Regions from separate parts of the Agarivorans sp. genome, predicted to be linked through region 2. Evidence: predicted binding sites of a transcription regulator. Region 2 holds the regulator's gene; each other region holds the start of a gene.
The links. Region 2 encodes sigma-54, which starts transcription at its own class of promoters, with help from an activator protein. Its sites were predicted from a motif close to GTTGGCACGNNNNTNGNNT; they were not measured.
Positions count from the first base shown of each region.

Region 1: the regulator sigma-54 is predicted to act here: its motif matches at 6,146-6,164, upstream of glnA (glutamate--ammonia ligase).
Region 3: the regulator sigma-54 is predicted to act here: its motif matches at 2,099-2,117, upstream of ACQY6Q_RS12250 (PEP-CTERM sorting domain-containing protein).

Region 1 covers NZ_JBNKPP010000269.1:77,607-85,759, reverse strand. Annotated here, with positions in the region: gene ACQY6Q_RS16010 (SulP family inorganic anion transporter) at 1-994, shown strand, start outside; gene cls (cardiolipin synthase) at 1,469-2,917, shown strand; gene ACQY6Q_RS16000 (PEP-CTERM/exosortase system-associated acyltransferase) at 3,146-3,973, shown strand; gene typA (translational GTPase TypA) at 4,087-5,961, opposite strand; gene glnA (glutamate--ammonia ligase) at 6,253-7,659, shown strand; gene ACQY6Q_RS15985 (DUF4124 domain-containing protein) at 7,761-8,153, shown strand, end outside.
Region 2 covers NZ_JBNKPP010000133.1:20,264-28,416, forward strand. Annotated here, with positions in the region: gene ACQY6Q_RS08100 (KpsF/GutQ family sugar-phosphate isomerase) at 1-572, shown strand, start outside; gene kdsC (3-deoxy-manno-octulosonate-8-phosphatase KdsC) at 572-1,123, shown strand; gene lptC (LPS export ABC transporter periplasmic protein LptC) at 1,120-1,677, shown strand; gene lptA (lipopolysaccharide transport periplasmic protein LptA) at 1,682-2,179, shown strand; gene lptB (LPS export ABC transporter ATP-binding protein) at 2,182-2,907, shown strand; gene ACQY6Q_RS08125 (RNA polymerase factor sigma-54) at 2,962-4,464, shown strand; gene hpf (ribosome hibernation promoting factor) at 4,489-4,776, shown strand; gene ptsN (PTS IIA-like nitrogen regulatory protein PtsN) at 4,785-5,228, shown strand; gene rapZ (RNase adapter RapZ) at 5,255-6,112, shown strand; gene ACQY6Q_RS08145 (HPr family phosphocarrier protein) at 6,096-6,368, shown strand; gene mgtE (magnesium transporter) at 6,438-7,799, shown strand; gene pmbA (metalloprotease PmbA) at 7,825-8,153, opposite strand, start outside.
Region 3 covers NZ_JBNKPP010000214.1:612-8,764, reverse strand. Annotated here, with positions in the region: gene ACQY6Q_RS12260 (hypothetical protein) at 1-598, shown strand, start outside; gene ACQY6Q_RS12255 (M14 family metallopeptidase) at 702-1,826, shown strand; gene ACQY6Q_RS12250 (PEP-CTERM sorting domain-containing protein) at 2,158-2,934, shown strand; gene gltS (sodium/glutamate symporter) at 2,996-4,219, opposite strand; gene gorA (glutathione-disulfide reductase) at 4,476-5,825, opposite strand; gene ACQY6Q_RS12235 (ATP-binding protein) at 5,884-7,887, opposite strand; partial or broken gene ACQY6Q_RS12230 (oligopeptidase A) at 8,075-8,153, shown strand, end outside.

The DNA of each region.
Region 1 (8,153 bases), on a different contig from region 2:
GACCTTAGCGGTACAGCTACTCAACCTAGATACCCGCACCGTGGTAGACTTTGTTCGCGGCATGACCGGTGACGCTAATGCCACTATTGCCGGTGGGCTACCTAGCTTCGCCATTCCCAGCGTGCCCTTCAACTTAGAAACGCTGAAGATCATTTTCCCTTACGCCATCGTATTGGCAGCCATTGGTTTGATTGAGTCCTTGTTAACTCTCACCGTGGTTGACGAAATGACCGGCACCCGTGGCCATGGTAACAAAGAATGTATTGGTCAAGGCGTGGCCAACGTCACCACTGGTTTCTTCGGTGGTATGGGCGGCTGTGCCATGATCGGTCAAAGCATGATTAACATCCGCTCCGGTGGTCGGGGCCGTTTGTCCGGCATTACCGCTGCTTTAGCTCTACTGTGCTTCATTCTATTTGGTTCGGCACTGATTGAAATGATCCCGCTAGCGGCCTTGGTAGGAGTGATGTTCATGGTAGTGCTCGGCACCTTTGAATGGGCCAGCCTAAGAATGATTAACAAGGTACCCAAAGCCGATTTCTTTGTGATTGTTTTGGTATCGGTGGTGACGGTATTCACCGACTTGGCAATTGCGGTATTTGTTGGGGTGATCGTATCGGCCTTAGTATTTGCTTGGAAACACGCCAAACACATCTATGTAACCACCAGCAGTGTTGATGAAAACCACAAGGTTTACCAATTAGAAGGGCCTTTATTCTTTGGCTCTACCGCCAACTTTTTAGAGCTGTTTGACGCCAACAATGACCCTAAAGATGTGGTTATCGACTTTGCCAACTCACGAGTCAGTGACCACTCAGCCATTGAAGCCATCGACACCTTGGCCGAACGCTACGAAAAAGCCGGTAAAACCCTGCACTTAAAACACCTTAGCCCAGAGTGTCGTAAGTTATTAACCAAGGCGGGTAGCTCAGTTGAAGTGAACTTAATTGAAGACCCAAGCTATAAAGTCGCCACCGACGCGCTAGATAACTAAACATCGCTTGGTGATTCCTTAAAACCGCTAACTGTAGTCAGTTAGCGGTTTTTTTCTATAAACAGCTCTATAACTGCATTGCTAAGCCTAAGCGAGCTAATCTCTTGTCTCCTCGCGATGAGTAAAACTGAGTTTTAACCTACTGTGACCGAAGTGGTAACTCAGGATAGTCCGCCTACATCGCAACGCTCAGTCTAGCGGGTGAAGCAAGATTTTCCGATCAACAACAAGCGCACAATTCAAGTAAACGGCATTATCCTAGGGCCATAATTTTGTTTTGCTAAATCAGCCCACAACAATAATTGGTAGTTCTCAGTATTACTAATACAACACCGCCAGCCACAGCACTCCTAAACAAAGAATAAATAAGCTAATAATTTTAATAATATAACTCGCCTTAACAGCGAAAACAGCAATGACGCTTTTATCAGCTTATGCTAGATTAATAAGGTCTTCGTAACCCAAGGTATACGCGTGTTAAATACCACCTTAAGCAATATAGGCTTGGTGATATACGTCCTGCTGATTACCCTTGTCACCTTTCAAGTGATCCTAAAACGCAGAGCAGTAGGCGTCACCCTTAGCTGGTTGTTATTGATCTTTGTGTTGCCCCTATTTGGCGTGATTTGCTATCAATTATTTGGCGAGCGCTACCTTGGACGACTTCGCGCCAAACGCGCGCGCATGATGGAAGTTAAATATAAACAGCGCATCGAACAATTTAGCCGCTCCCCCCATGCGGTGCAGCATTCAGGCTCAACTCAAGCAGAGCCTTTAAATAATCTCACTCGTCGTCTGCTTGGGCTGCCCATTTTGGGTGGCAATAAACTACAAAACTTTCAAGACTCGTTAGCCACCTTACAGCAGCTATGCGCAGACATAAAACTTGCCCAGCACACTATCTACATGGAATTTTACATAGTGCAGCCAGGCGGGCTGGTTGATCCGGTATTGCAAGAACTGGTAGCGGCAGACAAGCGAGGGGTAAAAGTCTACCTATTGGCAGACTCGGTAGGCTCAAATCAATTCCTTAAGTCATCGCTGTGTAAATCACTAAGGAAACAAGGTTTAAACATTGTTGACGCGCTGCACGCCAACCCAGTGCGGATGTTATTGCAACGCGTTGATTTAAGATTACACCGTAAAATCGTCGCCATCGATCAGCGTATCGCCTATAGCGGTTCCATGAACTTGGTCGATCCTCGCTACTTTAATCAGCAGCGCGGCCTAGGCCAATGGGTCGATCTAATGCTAAGGGTAGAAGGGCCTGCCGCACTTAATTTGCAAGCGGTCGTGGCCTACGACATTGAGATGGAAACCGGATATGCCGCCATCGAACAGCTGGATTTAAACCAAGTTCAAGTCAGCTATGGGCAGCAAAAAATGCAAATCATGCCCTCGGGGCCGGGGATCTTTGGTGACCACGTGATTCAATTGCTACTGTGCTCTATTTATGCAGCGAAACGGCAAATCGTACTCACTAGCCCCTACTTTGTTCCCGATGAAAGCCTACAGATGGCACTGGTAACGGCAGCTAGCCGAGGGGTAGAAGTGATTCTAATTCTACCGGCAAGAAACGATTCCCGCTTGGTGCGTTACGCCAGCCACTCCTTCTATCAGCAACTACTTGATGTGGGGGTTAATATTTTTCGATTTAAGGGCGGCTTGCTACATACCAAAAGCCTATTAATAGACCAGCAAATTGCTCTGGTGGGTACGGTTAACTTAGATATGCGCAGCTTTTGGCTCAACTTTGAGGTGACCTCGATTATTGATGACCCCGCCTACGCCGAAGATCTGTATCGAATTATTCAAGACTACCTAAAACAAAGCAGCCGCATCAATCCCATCGCTTGGCGAAAACGTCCCATCTATCACCGCCTCATAGAAAACGTCATCCATATTTTTAGCCCGCTGTTATAGGCTAAAACTTCGCCAAGCAACAGCATAAAGCCGCCAAAATCCTGAAATAAAAATGAAATTTTGGTAAGCTTTTCATACCTAAAGCAATGCGCCAAAGCACAAATCAAGCAATGAAACATTAAAATTGGGTGACCACTTACTTAAAAGGCTATCTAATTAACCTCCGAGTTATTAGTCGATTCGAGCTAGCTAAGCTTCGTGAATCAGGGAATAAAATAAGGTTTTCCAGTGAGCCATCAGCAGCAGAGCAGCATTGCCCCTCGTAAACACGCTTATTCAGCTTCCTCAGTGAAACAACTGACGCTGATGCACCAGGGCGAAGTGCTTGCACAACGCTATCAGCGTTATTTTCAGGCCAGTATTGCCTGTGATGAGCATGACTTACGCAATATTTTCCAGCTACGCCATCGAGTGTACTGCGAAGAGTTTCAGTTTGAACCAAGTAATGCCCTACAACTAGAGCGAGATCAATACGATAGCTACTCTCACTTTTGCCGAGTACAACACCTCAATTCGGGTTTAGATGCGGGTTGCCTAAGACTGGTTAATCCGAATAGTCAGCAAAGCCTACCCTTACTGGATGCTTGTAGTTCGGCGATTACCGATCGTAAGCTGCACCCTGATAATTTTGCTAAAGAAGATATTTGTGAAGTATCACGAGTGGCCTTAGATGGCTTGTTTCGTCGCCGTCGCATCGATCAGCAATATGGCGCTAGACCTTCTGGAGTCGGCTTAGATCGCTTTAGTGATAAAGAACTGCGCACCTTTCCCTACATCAGCATCAGCCTATACCTAGCCGCATCGATCATCGCTGAGCATAGCGGAATAAAACATGCCTATGTGATGGTAGAACCCAAACTGGCACGCAGCTTGTCACTATTTGGCATCAAAATGACTCGGGTCGGACCCGATATCGATTATCACGGTATCCGCGCCGCTTATCACATCACCATTGAACGCTTTCAAAGCTATTTACCGCTGCTTTATCAACCCTTGTTTGAGCTGATCAAGCAAAATATCCATGCCAGTATGGGCTTATTGCCCCACCCGAACTGAGTCAGGACAACGGTGTAGCGCTTAAATCCTTGTAGGGCTCATTGCCTCGCCCCTTTTTAGTGCATTAAAAAAGGCAGCCTAAGCTGCCTTAATCTTGCTGATTCAAGTTCCGCTTAAGCTTTAGGCGGACGAGAAGCACGTTTACGTTCATTTTCGGTTAAGTGGCGCTTACGAATACGAATATTCTGAGGCGTCACCTCAACTAATTCATCGTCATCGATAAATTCTAGCGCTTGCTCAAGCGTCATCACAATCGGTGGCGTTAGCACCTGTGCTTCGTCTGTACCGGAAGCACGAACGTTAGTTAATTGCTTACCTTTAAGACAGTTCACGGTAAGGTCGTTATCGCGGCTGTGAATACCCACAACTTGACCTTCATACACTTCATCAGCATGTTTGGTGAATAAGCGGCCACGCTCTTGCAAATTAAACAAGGCGTAAGTCAAGGCTTTACCGGTAGCATTAGAGATCAATACGCCGTTTTGACGCTGACCAATAGTACCGCCTTTGTGTGGACCGTAATGATCAAAGGTATGGTACAACAAGCCAGAACCCGAAGTCAGGGTCATGAACTCGGTTTGGAAACCAATTAAACCGCGAGAAGGGATCATAAAGTCCATACGCACACGGCCTTTGCCGTCTGGTGCCATATCGGTCAACTCACCCTTACGTAAGCCAATTTGCTCCATGATGCTACCTTGATGCTCTTCTTCCACATCAATGGTCACCACTTCATAAGGTTCTTGTAACTTGCCATCAACGGTGCGAAGAATTACTTCTGGGCGTGATACCGCTAGCTCAAAACCTTCACGGCGCATGTTTTCGATAAGAATACCTAGGTGCAGTTCACCACGACCCGATACACGGAACTTATCTGGATCATCAGTTTCTTCTACACGTAGGGCTACGTTATGTACTAGCTCCTGCTGCAAACGCTCCAAAATATTACGTGAAGTCACGTACTTGCCTTCTTTACCGGCAAAAGGAGAAGTATTTACTTGGAAGGTCATGGTCACAGTAGGTTCATCAACTGACAACGCAGGCAAAGCTTCAACATTGCTTTGATCACAAATAGTGTCGGAAATTTTCAACTCACCCAAACCAGTGATAGCAATAATATCACCCGCATTCGCTTCGGTGACTTCGTGACGTTCTAAACCTAAGTAACCTAATACTTGACCAACTTTACCGTTACGGGTTTTACCATCGGCACCCACTACGGTCACTTGTTGATTCGTTTTCACAGAGCCACGCGATACGCGCCCCACACCGATTACACCTACGTAAGAGTTGTAGTCAAGCTGAGAGATTTGCATCTGCAAGCCTTCACCACTTTTCGCTTCAGGTGGTGCAACGTTATCAACGATGGCTTGGAACAAAGCTTCCATGTTGTCGGTTTGTACGCCCTCTTCAGAGCTAGCCCAACCATTCAGGGCTGAAGCGTAAACCACTTGGAAGTCTAACTGCTCGTCAGTTGCACCAAGGTTATCGAATAAATCAAATACCTGATCCATTACCCAGTCAGGGCGAGCACCGGGCTTATCGATTTTGTTAATCACCAAAATCGGTTTTAGACCTTGCGCAAACGCTTTTTGAGTTACAAAACGGGTCTGTGGCATTGGGCCTTCTTGGGCATCTACCAACAATAATACCGAATCAACCATAGACAATACGCGCTCTACCTCACCACCGAAATCAGCGTGTCCAGGAGTATCAACGATGTTAATGTGGTAATCATTCCACTCAATCGCCGTATTCTTGGCCAAAATGGTAATACCACGTTCTTTTTCAAGATCGTTTGAGTCCATCACTCGCTCTTCCGCATCTCCACGTGTTTGGAGAGTGCCCGATTGCTGCAATAACTTGTCCACCAAGGTAGTTTTACCATGGTCAACGTGAGCAATAATGGCGATGTTTCTTAACTTATCTAGCACGGCTTTCAGCCCTTCATAAAGTGAGGTAAAAAGAAAAAGTGCGCTATTGTACATATAAACGACAAATTCTCATAGTTTTAAGTTGATCACGGTTTCTAATCTGTCCGATTGAGGTATTATGGATAGGGCTAACAACTCAATGCACCAACATGGACAAACAAAGCACCACAATAGTGCACAGATTTGCACTATATTGATGCCTGTGGCGATAAACAAACCGAATATCAAAGCGTTACGTCTTGGCATAGTTTTAGCTTGATGCAAAACAACGACGATTACTCGTAAAAATAAATACTAATTAAATCGATTGAACCATCAATTTTGATGACACCGGAGGTTAAAAACATGTCTGCAGAAGTTTTAGCTTTGCTTAAAGAGCAAGAAGTTAAATTTGTTGACCTACGCTTTACTGATACAAAAGGTAAAGAACAACACGTATCTATTCCATCTCACCAAGTTGACGAAGATTTCTTCACCGACGGCAAAATGTTTGATGGTTCTTCAATTGCCGGCTGGAAAGGCATTAACGAGTCAGACATGGTATTGATGCCTGATTCAAGCACTGCGGTACTAGACCCCTTCACAGAAGAAACTACACTAAACATCCGTTGTGACGTGTTAGAGCCTGCAACTATGCAAGGTTATGATCGTGACCCACGTTCTGTAGCTAAGCGTGCTGAAGAGTACATGCGTGCTTCTGGTATTGCTGATACTGCTTACTTCGGTCCAGAGCCAGAGTTCTTCCTATTTGATGACGTTAAGTACAAATCTGACATGTCAGGCTCTATGTACAAAATTGATGCTGACGAAGCTAGCTGGAACTCAGACAAATCTTTCGAAGATGGCAACACTGGTCACCGTCCAGGCGTGAAAGGCGGTTACTTTCCAGTAGCTCCTGTTGACTCTTCTCAAGACATTCGCTCTGCTATGTGTCTTGTTATGGAAGAGATGGGCCTAACTGTTGAAGCTCATCACCACGAAGTAGCAACCGCTGGTCAAAACGAGATCGCAACTAAGTTTAATACCATCATCGGCAAAGCTGATGAAACTCAAATCCTTAAGTATGTTATCCACAACGTTGCTCATGCCTACGGCAAAACAGCAACCTTCATGCCTAAACCTATTGTAGGTGATAACGGTAGTGGTATGCACGTTCACCAATCTATCTGGAAAGATGGTCAAAACTTGTTTGCTGGCGACCTATACGGCGGCCTATCTGAAACTGCTCTATTCTACATTGGCGGTATCATCAAGCACGCTAAAGCATTGAACGCGTTCACCAACGCTTCAACTAACTCTTACAAGCGTTTAGTACCTGGCTTCGAAGCCCCTGTTATGTTGGCTTACTCTGCGCGTAACCGTTCTGCTTCTATCCGTATTCCAGTGGTTCCATCTCCAAAAGCACGTCGTATCGAAGTTCGCTTCCCTGACCCAACAGCTAACCCATACCTAGCCTTCGCAGCTATGTTGATGGCTGGCCTAGACGGAATTAAGAACAAGATCCACCCTGGCGATGCAATGGACAAAGACTTGTACGATCTACCAGCTGAAGAAGCTGCAGCGATCCCACAAGTAGCGACTTCTCTAGAAGATGCATTGAAAAATCTAGACGCAGACCGTGAGTTCTTGACTGTTGGCGGCGTATTCTCTGATGACTACATCGATTCTTACATCGACTTGAAATCAGCTGATATCGAGCGTCTAAACATGACAACTCACCCAGTTGAGTTCGAAATGTACTACAGCGTTTAATAAAACGTTACTTAGCTTGAAAAACCCGCTTTAAAGCGGGTTTTTTTATTGCATTTTCATGGGATTACGCCCACCTTTAGCAACAATTAGGAGGAAGTGCGATGAACAAATGGTTGATAATATTACCCCTGCTGCTAGCGTCAATGACGGCAAGTACAGCAGACACCATCTATCAATGGGTAGATGAAAACGGCATTACCCACTTTTCCGACCGCCCTCAACAAGGGGCTACTAAGCTCAAGGTCGATGTGACTCCTCCTGCCACCAGCGGCCCTTTAGTTAGCCCAAGGCAAGCCATTAAAAAACCAAAAAAAGCCGTGAAAGATCAGGTCAATATAACCAACCCAAGCCATGAACAAACGGTTCGAGATAACCAAGGTCGGCTCAATGTTCGCGCCACAACCCAACCCGCCCCCTTAAATAACATGGGCTTCAAATTAATTTTAGATGGTATTCCGCAAGGACAGATCACCCCAATAGCTAACTTTCAGCTC
Region 2 (8,153 bases):
GGCTAGCGAACTACCATTTGTGCATAGCAGTACCGCGTGAAGCCTGCCCCTTAGGTTTAGCGCCAACCGCTAGCTCCACCGCCACTCTAGTCATGGGTGACGCCTTAGCCGTCGCCTTATTAGAAGCCCGCGGTTTTACCGCCGACGACTTCGCCCTCTCCCATCCGGGCGGAACCTTAGGTAAAAAACTGCTACTCAGCGTCAGCGACTTAATGCTAAAAGGGGAACAAATTCCTTTAGTCACAGTCGAACAAACTATTCGTGAGGCACTTTTTGAAATCACCGCCAAAGGCTTAGGCATGGTAGGTGTTGTCGATGAACAGCAGCACATGGTAGGAATTTTTACCGATGGTGATCTACGCCGTATCCTAGACCAACGCGTCGACATCCATGAAACGCCAATTGCTCAAGTGATGACCAAAAATCCCAAATACATTGAGCCTTCGTGGCTGGCCTTCGATGCTCTAAAGCTAATGAAAACCAAATCAATTAATGGTTTGTTTGTCCTTGAAAACACACAAGTAGTCGGAGCATTCAACATGCATACTTTGTTACAAGCTGGAGTATATTAGTGACTATTAGCACGCCCTACGGTGAAGTTAGCCAGCAAAATTTTAACGCCGCCGCCGCCATTAAACTGCTGATTTGCGATGTTGATGGGGTCTTTTCTGACGGCCGTATCTACATGGGCAATGAAGGCGAGGAGCTCAAAGCCTTTCATACCCTAGACGGTTTTGGCATAAAAGCCTTAATCAACAGTGGCCTGGAAGTGGCGGTGATTACTGGGCGTAAATCAAAGATAGTAGAGCAACGTATGCAGTCCTTGGGGATTACACAGCTTTACCAAGGGCAACAAGACAAATTGGCTGCTTACCGCGAACTACTGCAACAACTCCAACTAGCTCCTCAGCAAGTTGCCTACATCGGTGATGACTTAGTCGACACCCCCGTAATGCAGGCTTGCGGCTTGGGGGTGGCGGTACAAACAGCCCATCCTCTATGCAAGCAGGCGGCCGACCTTGTGACAAAAACCGCTGGCGGTTATGGTGCAGTACGCGAACTGTGTGACCTTATTTTGCAAGCTCAAGGTAAGCTCGAACAAGCCCAAGGGATGAGCATATGAACCGCCCTACTTGGTTTTTTGCTGGTTTATTTGTTATTGCTTTGATCCTCTGGCAACTCAGCCCCAGCGATAAGCAACAGCAAATCGGCACGCGAGAAGCCAGTAAGCCCAGTTTTATTGCCGAGCAACTGTACAGTGTGAGTTTTGCTGAAGATGGCCAACCACGCTATCGAATTTATGCCGAACAAATGGCATATTTTGAGCAACTAAAAAACACCGAATTTACGAAACCGAAAATTCTGGTATATCCCGCGCCCCACCAACCTGTATGGCAAATTGATGCCGATCAGGCTACAGTACAGCAGCAGCAATTAGTCACCCTAAATGACAATGTAGTAATTAAAAACTTAAGTCGCGGTGAATACATACGCGATTTAATTACCGAAAAATTGGATATCGACCTGCAAACTGAAACCATGAGCAGCGATCAACCGGTCACCGTATATGGTCCGTCTTACGAACTGTATGGGGTAGGTATGAACGGCGATTTAGCCAACGAAATAGTGACGTTATTAAATGATATTGAAGCGGTTTACCATAACCCACAGCAGTAAGTTAGTGCTCAGTGCGGGCTTACTTTTACTCTCTTGGACAGCAACAGCTTTAGAAGACGATTTTAATCAGCAAATCATCGTTGATGCCGACCGCCAAGAAGTTAACATTAAAGAAAACCGGGTCACCTTTTATACCAATGTAGTGGTAACCCAAGGTTCGATTAAAATGCGTGCCGACGAGCTTAGCGTGATCGGTAGTGAAGAAAAAGGCAGCGAAGTGATGATCGCCAAAGGGCAACCCGCTACCTTTTATCAAATGCTCGATAGTGGCAAGCCAATTGAGGCCGAAGCCAACGAGGTTCGCTACGATCTTAAAACACAAACCTTAACGCTCAGCAGCAATGCTCAACTCAAACAAGAAGAGAGCTTGGTCAAAGGCAGTATGATCAAATACAGCATTGATAAACAAGAAATGGTAGCCCAAGGAGATGGAAACAGTCGTGTCACCACCATTTTCTTACCGCAACAACTCAACGATATTGCGCCACAGGAACAACAGTAACGATGAGTACATTGATTGCTGAAAACCTAGCCAAAAGTTACAAAGGTCGCAAGGTAGTAAAAGACGTTAGTCTGAATGTAGAAACCGGTAAGATCGTGGGCTTACTCGGCCCCAATGGAGCGGGGAAAACCACCACCTTTTACATGGTAGTAGGCTTAGTGCCTCGCGATCATGGTCGAATTCTAATCGATGACGATGACCTATCTAGCACGGCTATGCATAGCCGTGCCCGCAAGGGTATTGGCTACCTACCCCAAGAAGCGTCTATATTTAGACGTCTATCTGTTGAAAAAAATATTCTTGCGGTGTTAGAAACCCGTAAAGATCTCGACAAACAGCAACAACAAGTGGCTTTAGACGACCTCTTAGAAGAGTTCCACATTAGTCACATTAGAAAAAACCTAGGCATGAGTTTGTCTGGTGGGGAACGCCGCCGGGTTGAAATTGCTCGTGCTTTAGCCGCCGCGCCAAAGTTTATTTTGCTTGACGAACCCTTTGCTGGTGTAGATCCTATTTCTGTTATCGATATAAAAAAGATTATTGAACACCTGCGTGATCGTGGTCTTGGCGTATTGATCACCGATCACAATGTGAGAGAAACTCTCGATGTTTGTGAACATGCCTATATCGTTAGCCAAGGCGAATTGATAGCCTCGGGGAAACCTGAAGAAATACTTGAAAATGAACACGTGAAACGAGTTTATCTCGGTGAACAATTCAAGCTATAGTTAAAGTGCAAGTAAAAAACACAATACAATAAGAAGAAGGAACAGCGGTAGTTAATGAAAGCATCTTTGCAGTTGCGTCTTGGTCAACAATTGACCATGACCCCTCAGTTACAACAGGCGATTCGCTTACTCCAGCTTTCAACACTGGATTTGCAGCAAGAAATTCAGGAGGCACTGGAAAGTAACCCTCTGCTCGAAGCGGATGAGTCACACGCCAGTGACAACGATGCTAATGAGGCTCAATCTCTTAATGACAAAATTAACGATAGCAGTATAAACAACGAAGTTGATAATAGTCAATTAGAAGCCGGCGATGCCATTAACCAAGACACTGTTTCTGATGACTTACCGGTGGATTCCACTTGGGATGATATCTACAGCGCCAGTTCAGGACCTTCAAGCTCAGGCAGCAGCGGTGTTAGCGACGACAGCGATATGTTGTTTCAAGGTGAAACCGTTGAATCTTTACAAGACCACTTAGTATGGCAGATGCAACTGACACCATTTAGTGAAGTTGACCAAGCTATTGCGTTGGCAATTATCGATGCGATTGATGAATCAGGTTACCTAACTCAAAATTGCGAACAGCTCTTAGAAGGTTTACGCGACAGTGAAAATAACGATTTAGATGTTGAGCTGGATGAAGTTGAAGCTGTATTAAAGCGTATTCAACACTTCGATCCGGTAGGTATTGGCGCGCGCTCTTTACAAGAATGCTTAATGATTCAATTAGGCCGCTTTGCCGAAGATACTCCTTGGCTAAAAGAAGCTAAAGACATTGTCACTAACCATATCGATGTCTTAGCCAATCGCGACTTCCGCTTATTGTCACGTAAAACCAAATTGAAAGAAGAGCAGTTGCGTGAAGTTATGCGACTCATTCATACCTTAGAGCCCCGTCCTGGCAACGCTGTAGAACCCAATCAGGCGCAATACGTTATTCCCGATGTCTCGGTCATAAAACGTCAAGGTCGATGGGTGGTAGAACTAAACCCTGACGCCATGCCCAAATTAAGGGTAAATTCTCACTATGCTTCACTCAGTAAAACCTCTACCAATGCCAACGATACCCAGTTTATTCGTAGTCATTTACAAGAAGCTAAGTGGTTTATCAAAAGCATTGAAAGCCGTAACGAAACACTGTTAAAAGTATCGAACTGCATTGTTCACCATCAGCAAGCCTTCTTTGAGTATGGAGAAGAAGCGATGAAACCAATGGTATTGAACGATGTAGCAGAAGCTGTAGAAATGCATGAGTCGACTATTTCTCGGGTTACCACCCAGAAATTTATGCATACTCCTCGTGGCATTTTTGAATTGAAATACTTCTTTTCCAGCCATGTCACCACCGAAGGGGGCGGGGAATGCTCTTCTACAGCAATTAGAGCCTTAATTAAAAAACTGGTAGCTGCCGAAAACAGCAATAAACCACTCAGCGATAGTAAAATTGCTGATATTTTGGCAGATCAGGGGATCAAGGTGGCAAGACGCACCATTGCTAAATACCGTGAGTCTTTGGCTATTCCACCTTCTAACCAACGTAAAAGCCTTATCTAAGGCCTATAACAGGGGACGATATCTATGCAAATTAATCTTACCGGACACCACGTAGAAATTACTGAGTCATTAAAAGAATATGTCCACACAAAATTTGCCAAACTAACCCGACGATTCGAACAAATAAATAATGTTCATGTCATCTTAAATGTGGAGAAACTAAATCAAATCGCCGAAGCGACCCTACATTTAAATGGTGGTGAGGTATTTGCCACTTCAGAACACACCGACATGTACGCAGCCATCGATAGCCTGATCGATAAACTCGATCGTCAAGTTATCAAACACAAAGAAAAACTCACTAAACACTAGTCACTCTAATGCAACTAAATAAAGTACTAAGTTTGAACTGCACGCAACGTGCAGTTCAATGCTCTTCAAAAAAACGCGCCCTAGAAATCATTAGCGAGCTGGCAGCTAGCCAATTGGATATCTCTGCTCAAAGTATTTTTGAGAGTTTATTAAATAGAGAAAAAATGGGCAGCACCGGCATTGGCCAAGGTATTGCGATTCCCCATGGGCGAATTGCTAGTGAACATCAAGCCACTGCGGTTTTCTTACGCTGTGATCCTGCGATAACGTTTGACTCCATCGACAATCAACCCGTCGATTTGGTTTTTGCCTTATTAGTCCCCGAAGACCAATGTCAGCAACACTTAAACACCCTATCTCAAGTTGCTGAAAAACTTAATGATAAACAAGTATGTAAACAACTTCGCTGCGCACAAAGTGATGACGAGCTATACAACATCATGGTAGCCTAATACTCTAAGCTTAATTAGGGGCCATCATGGAACTAATCATCGTTAGTGGACGCTCCGGTTCAGGCAAAACGGTTGCCTTACGAGTGTTAGAAGATCTCGGGTATTATTGTGTCGACAACCTTCCGGTACTGTTGTGGCAGTCGCTTATCGACAACTTAAAACAAAAGTATCCGAAGGTTGCCATTAGCATCGATATTCGTAACCTTCCAGATGAGCCCTCACCGATCGCGCGGGTGATCCGCAATGCCGGCCCCGAAGTCAACTTGCTCAGCATCTTCTTAGATGCCAAAGACGAGGCTCTAATTCGTCGTTATAGCGAGACGCGGCGAGTCCACCCACTAAGTCAAAACGGTGTTTCACTGGCCGAGGCGATTGAATCGGAAACCGCCCTATTAGAGCCCATCTCAAGTAACGCCGATTTACGGATCGATACTTCGAGGTTATCGGTTCATGAACTCAGCAGCCTGATCCGCTCGCGAGTCACCGGTGATAAACAACAACAGCTGATTATGGTATTTGAATCCTTTGGCTTCAAAAATGGTGTGCCCAGCGATGCAGACTATATGTTTGACGCACGTTTTTTGCCTAACCCGCATTGGCAAGAACAACTTCGCCCACTGACCGGTTTAGACCAAGCGGTTCAAGATTACCTCGCTGCTCAGCCCTTAGTCACTGAGTATATTGATCAAATTAGTCAATTACTTGATAGCTGGCTACCCCATTTGGAGGCCAACAACCGTGCCTACCTAACCATTGCCATAGGCTGCACCGGTGGACAACATCGCAGTGTTTATGTGGCGGAAAAGCTGGCCGAGCACTTTAGCTCAAAACGAAAAGTACAACGTCGTCATCGCACTTTGGAACATCATCTTGAAGCTCACTAGACAGGTTATCGTAAAAAACAAATTGGGGTTACATGCTCGCCCCGCCACTAAATTAGTAGAGTTGGCCCAGCAATTTAATGCTGAATTAAGTATCATGGATGGAGATAAAATCGCCTCCGCCGCCAGTGTATTAGGACTCATGGTACTCGCCAGCGCGCAGGGCAGCACCCTAACGCTGATAGCCGAAGGAGACGATGCGGAAGCTGCCTTAGATGCGGTACAAGCCTTGGTTGAAGCTAACTTCGACGAAGAATAAAACGATTGCAATAAACTCAAGCTACACTTAGCAGGCAAGGCTTGCAGCAGCACAAATAGGGATTCGCTTATGCTAGAAGAGATGGAGTTAAACCCTAACCAACATAAACGCCTTCAGGAGCTTCATCAAGCTCTAGACAGCGGTATGTTCGTGTATGTTAGGCGAATACTTCATCAAATGCCTGCCTGTGATGTCGCCTTATTATTGGAATCTAGCCCGCCTGCCGGTCGTAAGGTTCTATGGCAACTGACCGATCCCGAACAACACGGTGAGATTCTCGAAGAGCTTAACGAGGATGTCATGGAAGGGGTGTTGCAGCTGATGGCCCCCGAAAGCCTAGCCGCAGCCACCGAAAACATGGATACCGATGACATTGCCTACGTATTACGTAGCCTGCCAGACAGTGTTTATCGAGAAGTGCTGGATGCGATGGATAGCCAAGATCGCCATCGTGTAGAAGCTGCACTCGCCTATCCAGAAGATACGGCTGGCAGTATCATGAACACCGATACCATCACTCTGCGCGCCGACGTTAGCATCGATGTAGTATTACGCTACTTACGTTTACGTGGTGAACTACCAGAAGCCACCGATGCCTTATATGTGGTGGACGAAAACGACTTATTACTGGGTGATATTCCCCTTTCCACGCTACTAACAGTCAACCCCAATGTGAATGTCCGTGACGTCATGGACAGCAGCGCCGAAAGCATCGACGTCAACATGGCCGAAGATGATGTAGCCGCTCTATTTGAGCGACATGACTGGATTTCTGCCCCGGTAGTTGACGAACAGGGTCGCTTGCTTGGCCGTATCACCATTGATGACGTGGTGGATATTATTCGTGAACATGCAGAGCACAGCATGATGGGTATGGCCGGTATGGATGACGATGAAGATACCTTTGCGCCAGTGATTAAAAGTACTCAGCGCCGAACTTTCTGGCTAGGTATCAATCTCTGTGCAGCCCTCATCGCGGCCTCAATTAGCAATATGTTCGAATCCACCCTAGAGCAACTCGCCACTCTGGCTGTGTTAATGACGATAGTGCCCAGTATGGGAGGAATTGCCGGAAACCAGACTCTAGCGCTAGTAATTCGTGGCTTGGCCGTGGGTCATATTGGGGAAGGCAACTCACGCTGGCTAATTGGTAAGGAAGCAGCTATTGGCATGCTTAACGGGATGATTTGGGCCAGCGTAATCGCCTTAGTGGTCACTTTTTGGAAGGGAGACTGGACGCTAGGGGTTATCATTGCTGGAGCCATGTTTATTAACATGTCTTTGGCAGGTTTGGCCGGCGCCAGCATTCCCCTGCTAATGAAAAAGTTTAACATCGACCCGGCACTAGCTGGCGGGATGGCCCTCACCACCGTGACGGACGTAATGGGACTGTTTTCGTTCTTGGGGATGGCGACGTTAGTGCTCGCATAAGCGAGCACTGCTTTAGTGAAGCTAGTTAACTACCAGCAATTTTCATCGAAGAAATAAGCACCGAGCCAGACTGAATAGAGCTTTCTTTATCGAAGTCATCGGCAATCGCCACAATATTGGCGTAGATCTCTTGCAAGGTACTCGCCACGGTAATTTCGTGAACCGGAAAGGCGATTTCTCCGTTTTCCACCCAGTAACCCGCCGCGCCACGAGAATAATCACCGGTTACAGTATTCACTCCTTGGCCCATCAGCTCAGTGACAAGCAACCCGGTGCCCATTTGCTGTAACAGCTCTGCGCGACTGATACCGGAGTGCTTAATTTGCCAATTATGGATGCCACCGGCATGCCCAG
Region 3 (8,153 bases), on a different contig from region 2:
AGAAGCCCGTTATCAATATCATAAGGCGCGCCATCAACACTATAAAAAGGCGTATAGAAAACTACGACCCTATCGCTGGATTAGTTTGTTCATGGGCGTGCTGTGTTTCAGTGCGGTGTTTCCACTGATAGCGGTATGGCCGTCTTATCATGATCTACAAGATAGTTATGAGGGTAGTGTAGCCGAGCTGAAAATTCTGGAAGATCAAAACAAACAATTGAAAGAAGCCCTGTTGCTTGAGCGGCGTAATAACTTTGAGCTAAATCGAGAAAATCAGCCAGAGTTGCGGATCTTTGTTTTTGATACCCTAATTGCCACCGACCAAAGTCAGATCCGCTCTGCTTTTTTTGAAGTGGGTGAGAAGGTGGGTAAACATGTCAATGTGCAGTATCAGTTACTGGCGCAAGGGCCGATTGAGAAAAATCTTGCCTTAGTGTTGATTGATCAAACCGGACAACAAATCTTCCAACAAAGCATCGACTTTGGTAATAAACCTCCGCAAGAGGCGGAGTCGGTCACCGTGGAAGGCACCATAACCTTGGATAAAAATCTAGACGTACGTTACTTTAGGATTGTTGAACTAAGCCAACAGAACTAGCGCTCAGGCTTGTTATCTTCGTTTATTTTTATGCTCTTAAGCCACGTTAATCTATTACACGTTATACTGGCGACATCATTGGATAAGGGCTTAAGAGGATAGCATGTACCTTAGCGATAAATTTGATAGTGGCAATATTGAGTCGGTGGACTTAAGCGACCCACAAAACCTGCAGTTAGCCATCAAGCGCGACAATCAATCAGATTTTTTTCAGTGGTTTCATTTTCGTTTTGAAGCAGAGCTTGATAAGCACTATCGCTTCAATATCATCAATGCTGGCCAATCAGCCTACCCACAAGCGTGGAAAGGTTACCATGTGGTCGCTTCCTACGACCGTGAACAGTGGTTCCGTATTGATAGTGAGTTTGATGGCCAGCAACTCAGTTTTGGTGTGTTGCTGGAACAAAACAGCATCTATTTTGCTTATTTTACGCCCTATAGTTACGAGCGCCACCAGGATCTGATTCATGGGTGTTTAAGTGATGAGCGGGTCAGCCTGAATACCCTGGGCCAAACCTTAGACGGTCGTGACATGAGTTTATTAACCATTGGTGACGCCGAGCTGGCAAAAAATAAGGTGTGGGTGATAGCCCGCCAACACCCTGGTGAAAGCATGGCCGAGTGGTTTATTGAAGGGATGTTAGCGCGCTTGTTGGACCAAGATAACCCACTGGCTATCACCTTATTAAAGGATACGGTGTTTTATGTGGTGCCTAACATGAACCCCGATGGCTCGGTGCGCGGCCACTTAAGAACCAATGCAGTAGGCACTAACCTAAACCGAGAGTGGCAAAATCCTAGCATGGAACGCAGCCCCGAAGTGTTTTTGGTAAGGCAAAAAATGCTGGAGCTAGGAGGGGATTTATTCCTCGATATTCATGGTGACGAAGAGCTGCCGTATAACTTTGTGGCTGGCTGTGAAGGTATTCCTTCTTACGACCAACGCCATCAACTTTTAGAAGACACCTTCAAACAGGCATTTAAGGCGATTTCTCCGGATTTTCAAGATACTCACGGTTATCCAAAAAATAAGCCCGGTGAAGCCAATTTAAATATTGCCGCGGCATGGCTGGGTGAGCAATTTAAAACCTTGTCTTACACCATCGAAATGCCTTTTAAAGATAATGCAGATTTGCCCGATCCTGACTTCGGCTGGTCGGCCGAGCGCTCGATGCAACTAGGGGCTGATGTATTGTTTGCTATTAAGCAGACTCTTGCAAAAATGTAGCGTTTATTAGGGGGGGGCTGCCTTGGCATTCTCCCTTGTTTAACCCTCTCTGTTGCCACTACCTGTCTAATTTTTTTACACTGATAATTTGTGATATTTCATCACCACCTCATGAAATTTTACAAATTTAAGTCAACTCATGATTGAAATGTGATGGCGCTCAAACTCTATTAGGGAAGCGCCCCGCTGGTCATTTTACAGTGGTCACGGCAGGCTTGAAGCCATTCCCCGACTTAAATCACTATCTATATGATAATAATAACTTTTTGTTTGCTGGAACGGTTCATGCTTCTATCGCGGGCGATGATTAAGCTGATGCATGGAGTGCAACATGAAACAAGTGACAAGAACAATGCTGTTGGTCGGTTTAAGTTGGGGTTTACTCTCTAACTTTGCTTCAGCCGCGCTTATCTATGATCAAGAGGTGAGTAATGAAGTAATTTTTGGCAGTGGCAACTTGAACGGAGGGTTTACTGTAGACCGGCAAAACGGCATTGAGCTGGGTTTGCGAGCTAAATTGCGCTTCGATGAAACCAACAGCCCGCAGAATGTTTTTAATAGTGATGGTGCTGGCAGTTACCAGTTTGACAATATTTTGCCACCAAGTGGTTTTGGTTTTGCACCGGGTTCTACTTCTACCGCTATTTGGAACTTTGAGTGGTCAGTTAACAGTAGTTTCGATGGTAGCGGCGGCATGTTAAGTGATTACACGTACTTATTACAAATCGATTTTGATCCCAGCGCCGCAACTCATTTCTTAGTTTTCGATCCGGTTAATGTGAGCAATGCCGACCATGCCCTAGGTAACAATGCTACAGCTAATGGGGCAGGCTTGGTTGATTCGGTGAACTATGCAGCACTACTTGATGATTACAATTTGGTGCAAAATTCTTGGAACATGGAATTTTTTGATGACGCCACTTATAGCTTCGATGCCAGAGTAGCGGGCACTTACGACATTAGGCTCAGTGCTTACGACCAACAGGGGCGTGAATTAGCGAGCAGCGCCATACAGGTGGTTAATGCAGCCGTGCCTGAGCCGCAAACTTGGTTGAGTTTTGCCTTGGCGATGTTTAGCTTGTTATGGATGCGGCGTCGACAAGCTTAATACCGGCATCTAGATTAACTAAAAACGGAGCCAAATGGGGGCTCCGTTTTTTGAGCGTCGTTTAAGTTAACAAGCCGATGTACACTTGCAGCACAATCAGGTTGACGATGTCGATGAAGAAGGCCCCCACAATCGGTACCACCATGAAGGCTTGCGGCGAAGGACCGTTGCGCGAAACCAGAGCACTCATATTCATCACTGCGGTTGGGGTCGCCCCTAAACCAAAGCCACAATGCCCACCCGCTATAACAGCTGCATCGTAGTCTCGGCCCATGAAGCGGTAACTCACATAGCTGGCAAATAGCGCTAACATCAAGGTTTGGCAGAGTAAAATAATCAGTAGTGGTAAGGCTAAATCAAAAATTTCCCATAAACGCAGGCTCATTAGGGTCATCGATAAAAATAACGACAGCGACAGGGTACCCAGTAAATCCACGCACTCAGCATTTACATGGTAGCGGCCGCTTAATTCACTGGTATTGGCAATGACCACACCAAAAAATAGGGCGTAGACAAAGTCCGGCATTTTTAGCCAAGTGAAGGCCAGATCCGTTTCTATTTGTTTGGCAAATTTGGCTAATACCACACAAACCAGCATTAAAAATAAGATTTCAATTACCGTGGTTGGGGTTACTAAGTCTTCTTCTTTGCGGCTATAGGTAACTAAGTCGGGGTGGGTTTTGTGGTGATCCTTACCTTTCGAGAAGGGCGACTCAAGTTGGTTTTTTTTGATCAGCCGCTCACCCACAGGTCCGCCAATAATACCGCCCATGACAAGACCAAAGGTCGCGGCGGCCATGGCAAATTCAAGCGTTGGCATATGGTATTCTTCGGCAAAAATCTGCGACCACGCGGCACCAGTGCCATGTCCTCCCGAGAGGGTAATTGAACCAGCAAATAGCCCCATAAGTGGTTCTAAACCTAGCGATGAAGCTAAGATAACCCCTAGGCCATTCTGCAATATGATATACACCGAGGCGATGCCTAAGAAAACAAAGACTTTGGCGCCGCCCTTCATTAGTAGCTTATAGTTAGCAGCCAAGCCGATAGTACTGAAAAACATCAGCATGAAGGTATCTTGCAAGGGTAAGGAGAATCGCAACTCTATACCTTGCAGCTTCAGCAGGGTGATAATGATGGCCACCACTAAGCCACCCACAATGGGTTCGGGAATGTTGTATTTTTTTAATAACGCGACGTAGTGGCAGATAATTCGGCCGATGAACAAGACACTTAGTGCAATCAGAAAAGACTCTAGCTCACCTATTTGGTAAACGGTATCCATAAAACATGACCTTTACTTTATAGTTGAAGGCTCAGTATAACGCTTGGCTAGTCGGGGATACATAAGCTTCTATTAATAAAATTAGGCAAGTCAATTGCTTGGCGCGAAGGCGTGGGACTAACGAAGGGGTGGTTAGCTTCGTACTAGTTATGAGTCATTGGTTAATCGTCAGTTGAGGGGCTAATTGCAAATAGGATAGGTTAAGAATCAAGTCTAGGCTAAAGCTAGGTAGCCACCTTAGCCTAGTGATAAGAGATTAACGAAGGGTTACAAACTCTTCAGCGCTGGTGGGGTGAATGGCTACGCAAGCGTCGAAGTCTGCTTTAGTGGCGCCCATTTTCATGGCTACGCCAAAGCCTTGTAAAATTTCGTCCATGCCTAAACCAATACCGTGTAGGCCAACCACTTTCTCATCTTCACCCACACAAATGAGCTTCATCTTAGTGACTTGACGGTGTTGAGTGACGGCGGTGTACATGGCGCCAAAGCTAGAGGTGTAAACTTTGACATGGTTTTCACCATATTTAGCTACTGCCTCAGGCTCGGTTAAGCCAATAGTGCCAATGGCTGGGTGGCTAAATACCACTGTGGGTACTAGCTCGTAGTCCATCTTAGCCGTAGTTTTACCGTTAAATAGGCGTTCAGAGAGTAAGCGGCCTGCTTTTACTGCCACAGGGGTGAGCTCGATTTTGCCGATGTTATCGCCTACCGCATACACCCCGTCTACCGAGGTATTAGAATATTCATCAACTTTGATATAGCCATAATCGTCTCGCTCTACGCCAATGCCTTGCAGATTGATTTGGTCGGTGGCTGGCTCGCGGCCAATCGCCCAAATTAGGGTATCCACCTCGAGGCTGTTACCGTTCTCAAAATTCAATTTAAGGCTTCCGTCGGCCAGTTTTTCTACCGACTGGGGTACGCTATGGGTATGCAGGGTAGGGCCGTCTTCGGCCATGATTTCCACTAGAGTTTCGGTGAGCATTGGGTCAAAGTCACGTAGTGGTGCGTGTTTACGCACGGCAAGGTGGGTTTCGCTGCCTAAGGAGTGTAATACTCCGGCTAGTTCTACAGCAATGTAACCTGCCCCTACTACCACAACGCGTTTAGGTTGCTGGTTTAAAGCAAAAAAGCCATCTGAGTCAATGCCCAATTCGGCACCGGGAATGTTGGGAATGCTAGGGCGCCCGCCGGTGGCGATTAGAATATGTTTGGCGCGGATCTGCTCGCCATTCACTTCTACGGTATTGGCATCAACAAATTTGGCAAAACCGTTAATCAGGGTCACGCCATTGTTGCTAAGTACTCGATCGTAAGAGCCGTGTATCCTTTCAATATAGGCTTCGCGGCTAGCCACTAAGGTTGACCAGTCGAATTTATTGACTTGAACATCAAAGCCGTAATCGGGGGCATAGCGGTGAATGGCTTCGGCCACTTGGGCACCAAACCACATCGCTTTTTTCGGTACGCAACCTACGTTTACACAGGTGCCACCAACGTGGCGAGCTTCAATTAGGGCTACTTTTTGGCCATACATTGATGCGCGGTTAGCAGAGGCAATGCCACCGCTACCTGCGCCAATGCATAGGTAGTCGAATTCTTTCATAATTACTCCATGTTGGGCCGAAAACTTGCCGCAGTATAGCCTGTCCGACTAACAGATGTTAATCGGCTTTTTGCGCTTGGTAGGGGATCCGTATGGAGAAATGTACCCCTTCACCGGGTTGGCTATCAAAGGCAATATGGCCTTTAAGTAGCTGCACTACTAAGTTGTAAACGATGTGAGTGCCCAAGCCGCTGCCGCCTTGACCACGTTTTGAGGTGACAAAGGGATCGAAGATCCGTTTGGCAATATCACTATCTACGCCACGTCCCGAATCATGGTAATCAATGTGTAATTGATCGTTTTCTTTGTGTATAGAAATGTTGATCCGCTTTTCGCCATCCCAGTCTTCAAAACCGTGTTTCACCGAGTTGAGGATCAGGTTGGAGTAGATTTGCGTAAAGCTACCGGGGAAGCTGTACAGTTCTAAATCGTTGGGGCAGTCCACCACAATTTCACAGCCAGAGCGGCGAATTTTATGGCCCAATGAGGTGATAACTTGGTTCACATTTTCATTTAAGTTGAAGGTGTAACAAGCCTCAGAGCTTTGATCTACCGCTACTTGTTTAAAGCTGCTGATTAAGTCTGAAGCGCGGCGTAAGTTGTTGAGTAACAGCTCGGTAGATTGGTTGAGATTGCCGATTAATTCGTCCATGAACTTACGGCTTAGCTTGCCGCTTTCTATGCTCTTTTTCAGTTGGTTACCTTGTTCTTGTAGATAAGACGCGGCGGTGACGCTAATACCAATCGGGGTATTAATTTCATGGGCTACCCCGGCCACTAAGCCCCCTAATGAGGCCATTTTTTCAGCTTCTACCAAGGATTGTTGGGCATTTTTCAATTTGTCAAAAGCACTGGCCAATTGCAGATTACTTTCTTCCAAGCGCTCGGTACGTGATTTAACTTTTTGCTCCAGCTCGTCATTGAGTTTTTTAATCTCATTCTCAACTCGTTTGAGTGGGGTAACGTCGTAACCAAAGGCAATCATACGCGAAACATGATTACCCTCGTAAAAGGGGACAAAGGTCCATAATAGGGTGTATTTGTTATTGGCTTGGTCGGTGAGGGTGAGTTCCTGGTCTTGAATCACCCGCAATTGGCGCAGGTCGCTCTCTATTTTTTCCCGCATATCATTATCAATGAATACACTCAGCCAGTTTTGCCCCACCAATTCATCTTGATGAAAGCCGGTGAGCATGACCCCTGCAGGGTTAGCGGTTAATACATTGAGTTGGTTATCTAGGGTTACAATCACCGCGTTACTGGCATTAATTACGGTGGCGGAAAAGTCACGCTCGTGAGCCAGTTGGTCGGTAGCCTTGAGCTTTTGAGCAAACTCATGGTCAATCTTTAGGGTCATTTGATTGAGGGTATTGACCAGTTCTCCTAGCTCGTCGTTGCGCGTTTTCCCCTTGGTATCTAACTTAAGCGGTGCGCCTAAGTTGTCTAAATCCAAATTACGGGTGTATTCCACAATGGTGTTGAGGTGGCGTACGATAAGATAATAAATAATGAATAGAATGCCTATCGATACCACTAGCGTTTTAATGGTTTGGCTGACCAAAATTAAAATGGCTTTTTGCCAAATGCGTTGATAAACCTGCTCTAAAGAGGCAGCCACAAACAGTTTACCTACCATTTCTCCTTGATATATCAACTCAAATTCTTGAGAAAGATCGTAATGATCGGCAGAGCGGCCGCGGGCTAACAAGGGGACTTCGGAAGAGCCTAAAATTTCTTTTACCAACACATATTGCATGTTGGGTAAGTTCATAATGCCTTCAATTTGTACTTCAACTTGTTCTTCATCCAAGTTCCACAAGCTGGCGGCAATCGGTTGTAAAAAACTGACTTCGATTTGATCAATGCTTTCTTCGATGACTTCAACGTCTTGTTTGTAGTCGTAACGTAATTGAATGAGGGTAATAATTAGAGCAAGTAAGGTAGAACAGATAAGAATGTAGGACAGCATTCGTAAAGATAAGCTGTTAGTTCCCTTATTTAAGGCTAATTTATGCCACAACCCAGTGTTTTGGCTCACTGAAGTTTTGTTGTTATTGTCCATTAATTATTGAGTCCTGTTGGCCTAGCTTATTGAAAAACCAGAAAACCAAAATAATCCCTAAGGAAATCATAGTCTAATTCAAAGCTATGTAAACAGTGGAAATGATGAATCGCGGGTTGATTTACAAATTATCAACCCCAGATTAAGGTATTCATAGTTATCATTTCTTCAGCCTTAAGGATCCCCTATGAGCAACCCCTTACTTGATTTGCCAGGATTACCTCCCTTTAGCAAAATTAAGCCGGAACATGTGCAGCCTGCAGTAG